4 regions of the Bacillus sp. 01N42_2 genome follow, and region 1 is predicted to be linked to each of the others. Evidence: predicted binding sites of a transcription regulator. Region 1 holds the regulator's gene; each other region holds the start of a gene.
What was found. The regulator Rex, encoded in region 1, represses fermentation and respiration genes when NADH is low (regulators of the CRP and FNR family bind a similar motif). The targets are predictions, from matches to a motif close to TTGTGAAATATTTCACAA.

Region 1 (3,150 bases):
ATACCATTGTCGTGGTCATGCAGCTCGGCCCCGCCCAAAAATATATTGAACAGCATAGTGAACAAATGCAATTAATTATTGGAGGATTGTTTGTATGAGGAACCCAATGACTTGGGGCTTGATTTATTTCGCAGTCGGCTGTATCTTTACGTATTTGGCCGCAAGCTCGCCGGGAAGCATGTGGTCTTTTTATTCCATACTGCTGATGGTTTTCGCCGCTTATAATATCAGCATCTCGTTTAAAATGTTCGCTTTCTCATTTAAAGTGAAGAAAAATCAAAAATAAAAGAAAAGCCATTTCTCATCATGGAGAAATGGCTTTTTTTATGCTGATACGTCCTGATCGGATTCGCTGCTGCCGGTCTGCCTTTTCCGGTACGCCGCTTTTGAGATTAGGATACTGATCTCATATAAAATGCAAAGCGGAATCGTAATCATCAAGTGAGACAGCAGCTCAGGCGGCGCAATCATCGCGGCGATCACGAGCAGCACAAAATACGCGTACTTCCTGATCTTCGATAAAAACATCGGCGTGACAACCCCGAGCCTCGTTAAAAACATGATCAGCACCGGCATCTGAAACAGCAGCCCGAACGGAATCGTCAGCTGCAGCAGAAAATGAAAGTACTCGCTGATTCCGATCACCTGATTGACATCCAAGTCATTCGAGACCCGCTTCATAAAATCAACGACCAGCGGAAATAAAATATAATAAGAAAATGACACACCGCCGACAAACAGCACGATCGAAATCGGAATATAGCTGAGTGTTACTTTGCGCTCCTTTTCATACAGCCCCGGGCTGACAAACGCCCAAATCTGATAGAGAATAATCGGCGAAGTCAAAATGATGCCGATAATAAACGCGAACTGCAAAAAGATAAACAGCGGATCCGTCAGGTTAAAAGCATTAAGGGTGAGCTCTTTTACTTCATCGGCTTTTTGAAGATACACAATGATAGGTTTTGCCAGAAAAAAGCCGGCAATAAAGAAAACCGTAAAGGATAACGCCACAATCAGCAATCGTTTCCGAAGTTCGGCAATATGCTCCACAAGCGTCATTTGATTCACTCTCATACGCGTCATCCTATCTTACTGTTCTTCTTTCTTTTTTTCCTCTTCTTCACCGGCTAATCCCTTAGTGGCGTTCTTAAATTCACGAAGCGTGTCCCCCGCGGCTTTTCCTAACTCGGGAAGCTTCTTCGGACCGAAAATAATCACCGCCACCACACCGATAACAGCCAGGCTTCCAGGACCGATCATGTGCAGCTCCTCCTTTCGTTATTCAATTTCTTCCAAAACAGAATAATGCTTTAAGAAATAAACCAATGATTGAAGCTCTACAGCTAAATCTATATGATGAATTCGAATGTGATCCGGCACATTCAAACGGGCCGGCGTAAAGTTAAGGATTCCCTTGATTCCGAGCGACACGAGCCGATCGGTGATTGACTGCGCGGCAACCGCCGGAACGGTAAGAATCGCCACGGGTTCATCCTTAATGTGAAGTTCTAAATCATTAAGATCATAGACAGGCACGCCGCCTACCTCAGTTCCTATTTTACTCTGATTCACATCAAAAGCCATAGATATTTTTGTGTTATTATTTTTTGTGAAATTATAGTGAAGAAACGCCGTCCCTAAATTCCCGACACCGATCAAAATGACGTTCGTCGTTTCATCCTGATCCAATGTTTTTCTGAAAAATGACAGCAGGTAATCCACATTATAGCCGTATCCTTTTTTGCCGAGCGCCCCGAAATAGGAAAAATCCCGGCGGATCGTGGCCGAATCGACTTTTACCGCATCGCTCAGTTCAGCAGATGAAACGCGCTGCTTTCCTGACGCGTGTAAATTCTTTAAAAAGCGGTAATAAAGCGGCAGCCGTTTTGCTGTCGCCTGCGGAATTTTTGATTGATCCTTGTTCATGATTGGTCCTCCACTTTATACTCAGATGCATCTCTTTTAAAATCACCGTTTTTGCCTCCCGTTTTTTCCATGAGGCAGGTCGGGCCGATGACCATTCCTTTATCCAGCGCCTTGCACATGTCATAAACGGTCAGAGCGCAGACTGAAGCAGAAGTTAGCGCTTCCATTTCCACACCTGTACTCCCTTTCGTTTTTACGCTTGCCTGTATATGAAGAACGGCTTCGGAATCCTTTTCCTCCCAGCCGAATGAAATGTCGACGCTGCTTAAAGAAAGCGGGTGGCACATCGGGATAATCGCTGAGGTCTGCTTTGCAGCCATGATTCCGGCCACCTGTGCGACAGCCAGTACGTCTCCTTTTCCGATCTCGCGGTTTTTGATTCTGCTGTACACGTCATGCTTCATGTGTACGCTGGATATTGCAGCGGCAGTACGGACTGTTGAAGATTTATCGCTTATATCCACCATGCGGGCACGGCCTTCTTCATTAAAATGAGAAAATCCATTCATATTTAAACTCTCCTTACTTCTGATCATACACTATTTTCTCCCTGATGTCTTATCCTATAATGTTCCAATTCTGATGTATTGTTTGCTGACAGCAGGTTGATAAGCTACACTTAACTTATTATAACAGAGGTGAAATAATATGATGATCTTACAAATTAATCAGCTGTCCAAATCTTTTGGCGCTGATCCTATTTTAAACAATATAAAGCTTGAAGTCAGATCTCGGGATCGCATCGCCATTGTAGGCAGAAACGGAGCGGGCAAATCAACTCTCCTTAAAATTATCGCAGGTCACCTTTCATATGAAAAGGGTGAATTAATCAAACCGAAAGAATTAACGATGGGATATCTTGCCCAGCACACAGGCTTGGAATCCCAGCTTACCATAAAAGAAGAACTGCTGAGTGTTTTTGATTTCCTGAAAGCAATGGAAAAAGAAATGCGTTCTATTGAAGAAAAGATGGCTACGGCCGCCCCCGCGGAGCTTGAGACGCTGATGAAAACCTATGACAGGCTTCAGCAGGACTTCAAGGATAAAGGCGGCTACCAGTATGAAGCAGACGTCCGTTCTATCCTTCACGGCCTCGGTTTCGGGAAATTTGACGATTCCGTGAAAGTGCAAAGCCTGAGCGGCGGTCAGAAAACAAGGCTTGCTCTCGGCAAGCTGCTTCTGACCCAGCCTGATCTGCTTATTTTGGATGAACCGACGAAC
Region 2 (3,150 bases), on a different contig from region 1:
GGCTATGCAGCCATTCAGACGTCTCCGATTAACCAAGTAAAGGAAGGGAACCAAGGAGATAAGAGCATGAGGAATTGGTACTGGCTGTATCAGCCGACATCGTACCAAATCGGCAACCGTTACTTAGGAACTGAACAAGAGTTTAAGGACATGTGCGCAGCCGCAGAAAAATATGGCGTAAAAGTCATTGTCGATGCGGTCATCAATCATACGACCAGTGATTATGGCGCGATTTCTGACGAGATTAAGCGTATTCCAAATTGGACCCATGGAAACACACAAATTAAAAATTGGTCGGACAGATGGGATGTCACTCAAAATTCACTATTGGGGCTGTATGATTGGAATACTCAAAATACTGAGGTGCAAACCTATCTGAAACGCTTCTTGGAAAGAGCATTGAATGACGGAGCGGACGGATTCCGTTATGATGCTGCCAAGCATATAGAGCTTCCGGATGACGGGAATTACGGCAGCCGATTTTGGCCGAATATCACAAATACAGCGGCGGAGTTCCAATACGGAGAAATCCTGCAAGACAGCGCGTCCAGGGATACTGCTTATGCGAATTATATGAATGTGACCGCTTCAAACTATGGACATTCCATCAGGTCCGCCTTGAAGAACCGCAATCTGAGTGTGTCGAATATTTCCCATTATGCATCTGATGTGTCTGCGGACAAATTGGTCACATGGGTGGAATCCCATGATACGTATGCCAATGATGAGGAAGAGTCTACATGGATGAGCGATGACGATATCCGTTTAGGCTGGGCAGTGATCGGTTCCCGCTCAGGAAGTACACCTCTTTTCTTTTCCAGACCTGAGGGCGGAGGAAATGGTGTAAGGTTTCCCGGAAAAAGTCAAATAGGCGATCGCGGGAGTGCCTTATTTAAAGATCAGGCGATCACTGCGGTCAATATCTTTCACAATGTAATGGCCGGGCAGCCTGAGGAACTCTCGAATCCGAATGGAAACAATCAAATCTTTATGAATCAGCGCGGCTCAAAAGGCGTTGTGCTGGCAAATGCAGGATCGTCTGCCGTTGCCGTCAATACTTCAACGAAATTACCTGACGGCAGGTATGATAATAGAGCCGGCACCGGTTCATTTCAAGTAACGAACGGTAAACTGACAGGCACGATCAATGCCAGATCCGCGGCTGTTCTTTATCCTGACGATATCGGAAATGCGCCTCATGTCTTCCTTGAGAATTATCAAACGGGAGCAGTCCATTCTTTCAACGATCAGCTGACGGTCACCCTGCGTGCAAATGCGAAAACAACAAAAGCCGTTTATCAGATCAATAATGGGCAGCAGACGGGATTTAAGGACGGAGACCGATTAACGATCGGAAAAGGAGATCCAATCGGCACGGCATACGACATCAAGTTAACCGGAACGAACAGCGAGGGTGCAGCAAGAACCCAAGAATACACGTTTGTCAAAAAAGACCCGTCTCAAGCCAACATCATTGGCTATCAGAATCCGGACCATTGGGGCCAGGTAAATGCTTATATCTATAAACATGATGGAGGCAGGGCCATAGAATTAACCGGATCGTGGCCGGGGAAAGCCATGACTAAGAATGCAGATGGAATTTACACGCTGACGCTGCCTGAGAATGCGGATACGGCCAACGCCAAAGTGATTTTTAACAATGGCAGCGCCCAAGTGCCCGGACAGAACCAGCCCGGCTTTGATTATGTGAAGAATGGTTTGTATAACAATTCTGGTTTGAATGGCTATCTTCGGCATTAATGAATAGAGAAATCAGGATTTCTCAGAATGCCTGACTAAGCGCCGCCTTCAATGATTTAATCAAGCTGAAAAGATGACAGAATCCTAAAACCCAACCGTTTTAGGATTCTGTCAAAAATCTGGGGGGTTTTCAAGACAAAACTTTTCTCTTGCAAAAGTTTGTGAAATAGTGCACAATATAAATGTGAAATACTTCACAATAAAAACAGACACCACGAAACACTGGAGGATAAGCATACATGATGAACGAACGAGTGAACAAAGTAGCATTAATCGGAGCAGGTTTTGTTGGAAGCAGTTATGCATTTGCGTTAATTAACCAAGGGATCACAGATGAGCTTGTGATCATTGATGTAAATAGAGAAAAAGCCATGGGAGATGTCATGGATTTAAATCACGGAAAGGCATTTGCGCCTCATCCGGTGAAAACGTCTTACGGAACGTATGAAGATTGCAAGGATGCCGATATCGTGTGCATCTGTGCCGGAGCCAACCAAAAGCCGGGCGAAACAAGACTTGAGCTGGTCGAAAAAAATCTCGCCATTTTCAAAGGCATTGTCGGTGAAGTCATGGCAAGCGGATTTGACGGCATCTTCCTCGTTGCCACAAACCCGGTCGACATTCTCACTTATGCGACATGGAAATTCAGCGGTCTGCCGAAAGAACGCGTCATCGGCAGTGGCACGACACTGGATTCTGCGAGATTCCGTTATATGCTGAGTGAATATTTCGGAGCCGCTCCGCAAAACGTACATGCCCACATTATCGGCGAGCACGGCGATACCGAGCTTCCTGTATGGAGTCACGCCAATATCGGCGGAGTGCCGGTGCAGCAATTGCTGGAGAAAAATGCAGCTTACAAACAGGACGAGCTGGATCAGATCGTGGACGATGTGAAAAACGCCGCCTATCATATTATTGAGAAAAAAGGCGCGACATATTACGGAGTGGCGATGAGCCTCGCCCGCATCACAAAAGCGATTTTGCGTAATGAAAACAGTATTTTAACCGTCAGCACATATCTGGACGGGCAATACGGTGTAAACGACGTCTTTATCGGCATTCCGGCCGTCGTCAATCGGAACGGCATCGCCGGTGTGACGGAACTTGAACTGAACGAAACAGAACAGCGTCAATTCAGTCATAGCGCAAACGTGCTCAAAGACATTCTCGCTCCGCATTTCGCGGAGTAAACAAAAAAGCAGTACATGGCAAATGCCATGTACTGCTTTTTTTAATTCGCTTTTTTCGCCATTTCCTGAGAGGTTTTCACTCTCGCTTTTCCCATAAACAAAATGGTGATGGCTGCGATGACGATCGGCGCCAGAGCAAGCGTGAATACATACGTGATGCTCTGCGACATTGCGTCAATAATTTGATCCAGAATGT
Region 3 (3,150 bases), on a different contig from region 1:
CTCTTATATCCAAAATGTGATGAAATAACAGAGCCTCCGCATATGGCGGAGGCTTTTTTCCGTTTAATAGAATTGATGAAGCAACAGGAGGGTGACGCTCACGGTAATCGCCCCGCCGATTCTGGTCGACACTTGGGCAAACGGCATAAGCTCAAGCCGTTCAGCGGCGCTTAAGATCGCGACGTCGCCTGTGCCGCCCTGACCGGAATGGCAGGCATTGATGACCGCCGTCTCAATCGGGTACAGGTTCAGCCATTTACCGGTCAGAAAACCGACGGCTATCATCGTAATGACGATGGATAAAATGGTAATGATATTGCTGATATTAAACGCTGCAATCAGTTTGTCCCACGGTGTCATTGAAACGCCGATCGCAAATAAGAGCGGATAGGTCACGGCTGTCGAGAAAAAACGCGAAACGCCGAAAGCTCCGTTTTCAATCGAGGCCGGCGCCAGCCTGAACAGCTTAATAAGCACGGCAAGGACGAGCATCACGACAGGAGCCGGAAGCTGAAAGAAATCATGCGCCAGCATGCCGACTAAATACAGGGAAACCGCTAAAATCCCCCCCGAAGCGAAAAAAGACAGATTAAACGCATTGTCATTGGCCGGCTGTTCCAATGCAGGAGCGGATTGATCAGACTTATCAACCTTCCCATTGCCCGTCCATTCCGGCTTGCGTTTCCCGATGACGTTCAGCAAACCCGATAACATAATGGCGCACAGGCTGCCGAGCATGATGGACGGCAGCACAAGCGCAAAGGCGTCTCCCTGGGACATCGGCATAATATCGGAGTAGCCGATGGATAAAGGAATCGCGCCCTCGCCGACACCTCCCGCCATAATCGGGACGATAATATAAAGCAGTGTGTGCTGAAAACCGAGCCCGAGCAGCGTCCCGACGCATAAGCCGACGATGGCGGCCGCGATCGAACCGGCAATCAGCGGAATGAAAATCTTGACGAAAGCTTTGACGAGAGTCTCTCTTTTCATCCCGAGAATACTGCCGACGACGATACCGGCAATAAATAGATAGAGAAAGTTAGAGTTTTCCGTGAATTCTGTTGTTGATGTAATAATGTCTTTCGGAAGCAGGTGGTAGTAGACGACAGCGGACGGAATAAAGGTTGCGAGGATCGCGGGGCCGCCGATGGAACGCACGATCGGAATGGATTTTCCGATCTGGCCGAAGGTAAATCCGAAAAAACTCATGACGGCAATCGATGTCAGGATGTCGCTTTTTACATCGTGTTTCATGACAAACACCGTAATAAGCAAGAAGAGCAGGATATAGATAGGAAGAGGAATAATGCCGATTCTAATATTCATTGCTCTGGCAAACCAATTATCAGTCCGTTGCTGTTTTGGAATTGAATCCGTTTGCAAATTTGGTTGAAGTTCTCCCATGCTTGTTCCCCCAGTCTTTATGTAGTGAAAAATATCCCCATTTAAAGTATACTAAAAAATTTAAATTGTTCATATATTATGAATTTACTAGAAAACATACTTTCACCTCATTTTCTTTCTTAAAAAGGCGATTTGGCGGCCTTTCCCGCTGAATAAAGCATTTTGTTCGCCACACGAATAAAAAAGAGGTACGATATGGAAGGGACAAAAATCCTAGATGCCGACATAAAATCTCTACAAATTCGACATTAATCGGTCACAATTTCAGCCTATTTTTAGGTATATCGATCTTTTTTTTTAGGCGGAATCGTTGTAAAGTAATGATATTGAATCATTTCTATGACAGCCGGCTGCCCCCCAGGGAGTGCAGGCTGATAATTCATTAGTTTTGACAAATTTGTGAAACATTGAGCAAATATATCATTTCTTGTGAAATACCGAGCAATGGTTTTGTCGTGTTTGTGAAATGTTGAGCAATTTACCAGATTGGAGGAAAAACATCATGAGTGAGTTGGTTTTAGCCCGCATACAATTTGCATCTACAACATTGTTTCACTTCCTGTTTGTGCCTATGTCTATCGGGCTTGTGTTTATGGTTGCTTTGATGGAGACGCTTTATGTTGTCAAAAAACAAGAGACCTATCTCAAAATGGCTAAATTTTGGGGACATCTCTTTTTAATTAACTTTGCTGTCGGCGTCGTCACAGGGATTCTTCAGGAATTCCAGTTTGGATTGAACTGGTCTGATTATTCCCGTTTTGTCGGAGACGTATTTGGAGCTCCGCTTGCGGTTGAAGCGCTTTTGGCGTTTTTTATGGAATCTATTTTTATCGGATTATGGATTTTCGGCTGGGACCGACTATCTAAAAAAGTGCATTTGCTTTGCATTTGGCTTGTATCCTTCGGGACGATTATGTCATCTTTCTGGATTTTGACGGCAAACTCATTCATGCAGGAGCCGGTCGGCTTTGCGATTAAAAACGGCCGCGCGGAAATGAATGATTTCGGGGCGCTTTTGACAAACCCTCAGCTTTGGGTTGAATTCCCTCACGTCATTTTCGGGGCGCTTGCAACTGGTGCTTTCTTTATCGCCGGTGTCAGCGCATATAAATTATTGAAGAAAAAAGAAGTGCCTTTCTTCCATAAATCTTTCAAGCTTTCTATGATTGTCGGTCTGATCGCCGGTATCGGCGTTGCGTTCAGCGGACATATGCAGGCTGAGCATTTAATGGAATCGCAGCCGATGAAAATGGCCGCCAGTGAAGCGCTTTGGGATGACAGCGGTGATCCTGCCGCGTGGACGGCTTTTGCGAACATTGATACGAATAAAGAAAAAAACACATCAGAAATTTCAATTCCTTACGCACTCAGCTACTTGGCTTATCAGAAGTTCAGCGGCAGTGTTAAAGGGATGAAAACTCTTCAAAAAGAATACGAAAAAACGTACGGAAAAGGCGATTATATCCCGCCTGTTAAAACGACGTTCTGGAGCTTCCGCATTATGGCGGGTGCAGGCGCGCTTATGATTTTTGCCGCGATTGCCGGCTTTATTCTGAACCGCCGCAAAAAGCTTCATACGAGCAAGTGGTATTTACGGGGCATGATCGCACTGATCGCATTCCCGTTCATTGCGAACTCTGCCGGATGGATTATGACTGAAATCGGACGCCAGCCGTGGACGGTCATGGGGCAATTGACGACCGCACAATCCGTTTCGCCTAACGTAACGACGGGATCTCTGCT
Region 4 (3,150 bases), on a different contig from region 1:
GATTCGCCGACTAACGGGTTGCCTTGTACGCCGCCTGTCCACACAAATGTGTTGGCAACGACTTTTGAACCGTCTTTCAGATCAATGACGTTTCCTTCCACGTTTGTAACAGGAAGACCTGTTAAGAACTCAACACCGCGTTTTTCAAGACTTTTTGTCGCGCGTTCGATAAGATCATCAGGAAGAACAGGAAGAATTTTCGGACCTGCTTCAACTAGTTTCAGTTTGATTTCTTTATGGTCTACGCCGTATTTTTTCGTAAGGTTCGGCATGATGTCAGCAAGCTCACCGACAAGCTCAACGCCTGTTAAGCCGCCGCCGCCGATAAGAATCGTTGCATCAGCTTCGTTTTTCGTTTTAGAGTATTCACGCACACGGTCTTCCACGTGTTTGTATACTTTGTTGGCATCCGCAGCAGATTTGAGCACCATGCTGTTTTCTTCGAGTCCAGGAATGCCGAAATAAGCCGTAACTGAACCAAGTCCGACAACAAGCGCGTCATAAGTCAGCTTAGAACCGTCAGAAAGGGCGACTTCTTTTTTATCAACTGAGAAAGAATTGACTTCTGCGATTTTAATGTCAACGTCTTTTCCTTTAAGAAGTTTTTCAAGCGGCATAGCAACAGCCTGTTCAGACACGTTGCCGGCTGCAAGGCGGTGCAGTTCCGTAATAATTTGGTGAGTCGGGTATTTGTTCACAACGGTTACGCGTGCTTCATCTTTACTGTAATGTTTGCGAACGGTTAAAGCAGAAAGAACTCCGCCGTAACCAGCGCCTAAAATGACAATATGTTTTGACATCGTATATCCTCCGTCCTTTATATCAATTTGAATCTGAGATTATTTTTGTTTTTCGTTCATGATTTCAAGATAGCTGTTAGCAAAACGGAACAGCTTTTGCGCTTGAGGATCTTTCAGCATGCGCAGCAGGCCGAAAAGTCCGATCGTGTCATTGCTTGCATCCGCGCGGTCTTTTGCTTCGATCGCAGTAGCCGCAATGTCTTTCGCTGTTTCTTTCACAGGCTCAAGAATTTCTGTAAGCGCACCCACTGTATCGCTCTTCAATACTTCGTCTGTCGCTACAGACTGTGCAAAATCATAAGACTTCGTTAAAATATTTACTAACTCAGTCAGTTTTGGTAGCTGATCCACTAAAACAGTCAGTGATTCTTGAACTTCAGGTTTTAGCAGCTGATCAATAAGATCGCGTTGGCCTTGGCTGACAGATGCATTTGTTTGATCGATTGTTTCTGGCATATCCGATTCTCCTTTACTATAAGCAGTGTGCTGATTTTTTTGGAAAGGGTAGCCTTTCCCCTCTCATGCAGAAAAGCATGAAAAAGCAAGATTGTGAATCCGTGCACAATCAGTTACAAAAATAAATGTTTACTACCCAGTTTTTCACTTTGCCATATTCAGTATTATTTTTATATCAACAAAAACAATTGAATAAGTCAAAATTTCTTTTTCCTCTCTGAAAATAGCAAACATAAAAAACCCCAATTTGAATTACTCTTATATAATAACACTTTTTGAACAAAATTTGAACGTGAATTGTTTCGTTTATGAAATTATTTATATGGCCGGGGTGTAATAACGTTTCTTTTAGGCTATTTTTTTACAGACCATCCGCTTTTCCCCTGTCATTTCTCCCACAATTTTATAAGCGGGCCCGTTTTTCCCGTAAAGGGATCATATTCCGGGAGCGGGACACGGCTGATTTCTTCTGAAGTTCTATCATTTTTCTCCGTTTTTGTATCGTACTGCCGGCCGCCCGGATAAGCCCCGATCACGGTGAAATCAGAACTGGCCGACAGTTTTTTATGTCCGGTGCCGGCCGGAATGACCGCTGCGTCTCCAGTTTGAAGAACGGCGTCTGCGCCTTGTTCCCCGCCGAACCTCAAAACCGCGTTTCCTTTTACCGCGACGAGAACTTCGTGGGTGGTGCTGTGAAAATGGTGATACGGAAATACTCCGCCCCTCCAGCTGTTCGACCAATCGTGCCGGCGGAGGACGGATTCCGCTTTCTGTACCGTTTCTTCATTAAATACCGCTTTATAAATGACAAGCGGGAGATTCGGATTATTCGGAATGCGGCCGTCATCTTCAAAATAAAGAACTTCAATATCCTCTTTCTGCATTGTGTTCACCTCCGTATATGTCTGTTTCCCATTCATCTGTTGTTAAAACGCTATTTTCACATATTCCATTGCGAAGCCTGCCGGTGAATAGTATAGTATAAAAAAATATGTGTCAAAATGAGGGATTTCATGAAAGCCATCATATTCGGAATATTGGCATCTCTGTTTTTTGCAGTTACATTTATTTTAAACAGGGCGATGGAGCTTTCCGGCGGAAACTGGATGTGGAGCTCTTCCCTGCGTTTTCTTTTTATGGTTCCGTTTTTATTTCTGATCGTTTATGCGAAAGGAAAATGGGTGCCGCTCTGGCATGAAATCCGGAAAAAACCGTTTTTTTGGCTGAAGTGGAGCTTTACCGGCTTCGTGCTTTTTTATGCCCCGATTACTTTTGCGGCGGCATACGGGCCGGGCTGGCTGATCGCCGGCACGTGGCAGGTTACAATTGTCGCGGGTGTGCTCCTGTCGCCGTTTTTCTATGAAACAAAAGATTCACCGGCGGGCCCGGTTCCCGTCAGACAAAAGATCCCGCTGATTTCGCTGGTTACTTCCGTCATCATCCTGATCGGAGCAGGCCTGATTCAGCTTCAGCATGCGGGCGCTCTGTCCGGGCGCACGATACTATTCAGTGTTGTGCCGGTCGTCATCGCCGCATTTGCCTATCCGCTCGGCAATCGAAAAATGCTGGAGCAATACGGCGGTAAACTCGACACGTTTCAGCGCGTGCTCGGCATGACGCTCGCAAGCCTTCCGTTTTGGCTTCTGATCGCCGCTTTCGGCTGGCACAGAGACGGGCTTCCGTCAATGGGGCAGACATTTCAATCTTTTATCGTCGCGCTCAGCTCGGGTGTTATCGCGACAGTGTTATTTTTCCGCGCCACCGATATGGTGAGGAATGAGCCGCAGAAGCTCGCTGCTGTTGAAGCGACGCAATCCGGAGAGGTTCTGTTTGCGCTGATCGGCGAGATCGTCTTTTTATCCGCAGCGTTTCCGTCACTTCTTTCGTTTGCCGG

Region 2: AC1DN5_RS16560 (L-lactate dehydrogenase) is a predicted target of Rex. The motif match lies at 1,944-1,961, and genes of this name have one in related genera.
Region 3: AC1DN5_RS03150 (cytochrome ubiquinol oxidase subunit I) is a predicted target of Rex. The motif match lies at 1,805-1,822, and genes of this name have one in related genera.
Region 4: AC1DN5_RS07235 (helical membrane plugin domain-containing protein) is a predicted target of Rex. The motif match lies at 1,348-1,365, and genes of this name have one in related genera.

The regions. Positions count from the first base shown of each region.
Region 1 covers NZ_JBFTRO010000009.1:5,735-8,884, reverse strand. The annotation lists gene AC1DN5_RS16800 (CPBP family intramembrane glutamic endopeptidase) at 1-98, shown strand, start outside; gene AC1DN5_RS16795 (YdiK family protein) at 95-286, shown strand; gene tatC (twin-arginine translocase subunit TatC) at 325-1,086, opposite strand; gene AC1DN5_RS16785 (twin-arginine translocase TatA/TatE family subunit) at 1,093-1,263, opposite strand; gene AC1DN5_RS16780 (redox-sensing transcriptional repressor Rex) at 1,282-1,929, opposite strand; gene moaC (cyclic pyranopterin monophosphate synthase MoaC) at 1,926-2,438, opposite strand; gene AC1DN5_RS16770 (ABC-F family ATP-binding cassette domain-containing protein) at 2,578-3,150, shown strand, end outside.
Region 2 covers NZ_JBFTRO010000008.1:130,707-133,856, forward strand. The annotation lists gene amyE (alpha-amylase) at 1-1,761, shown strand, start outside; gene AC1DN5_RS16560 (L-lactate dehydrogenase) at 2,001-2,954, shown strand; gene AC1DN5_RS16565 (MDR family MFS transporter) at 2,996-3,150, opposite strand, start outside.
Region 3 covers NZ_JBFTRO010000001.1:601,345-604,494, reverse strand. The annotation lists gene AC1DN5_RS03160 (polysaccharide deacetylase family protein) at 1-28, shown strand, start outside; gene cimH (citrate/malate transporter CimH) at 64-1,407, opposite strand; gene AC1DN5_RS03150 (cytochrome ubiquinol oxidase subunit I) at 1,910-3,150, shown strand, end outside.
Region 4 covers NZ_JBFTRO010000002.1:692,448-695,597, forward strand. The annotation lists gene AC1DN5_RS07230 (NAD(P)/FAD-dependent oxidoreductase) at 1-800, opposite strand, end outside; gene AC1DN5_RS07235 (helical membrane plugin domain-containing protein) at 840-1,256, opposite strand; gene AC1DN5_RS07240 (cupin domain-containing protein) at 1,643-2,140, opposite strand; gene AC1DN5_RS07245 (DMT family transporter) at 2,270-3,150, shown strand, end outside.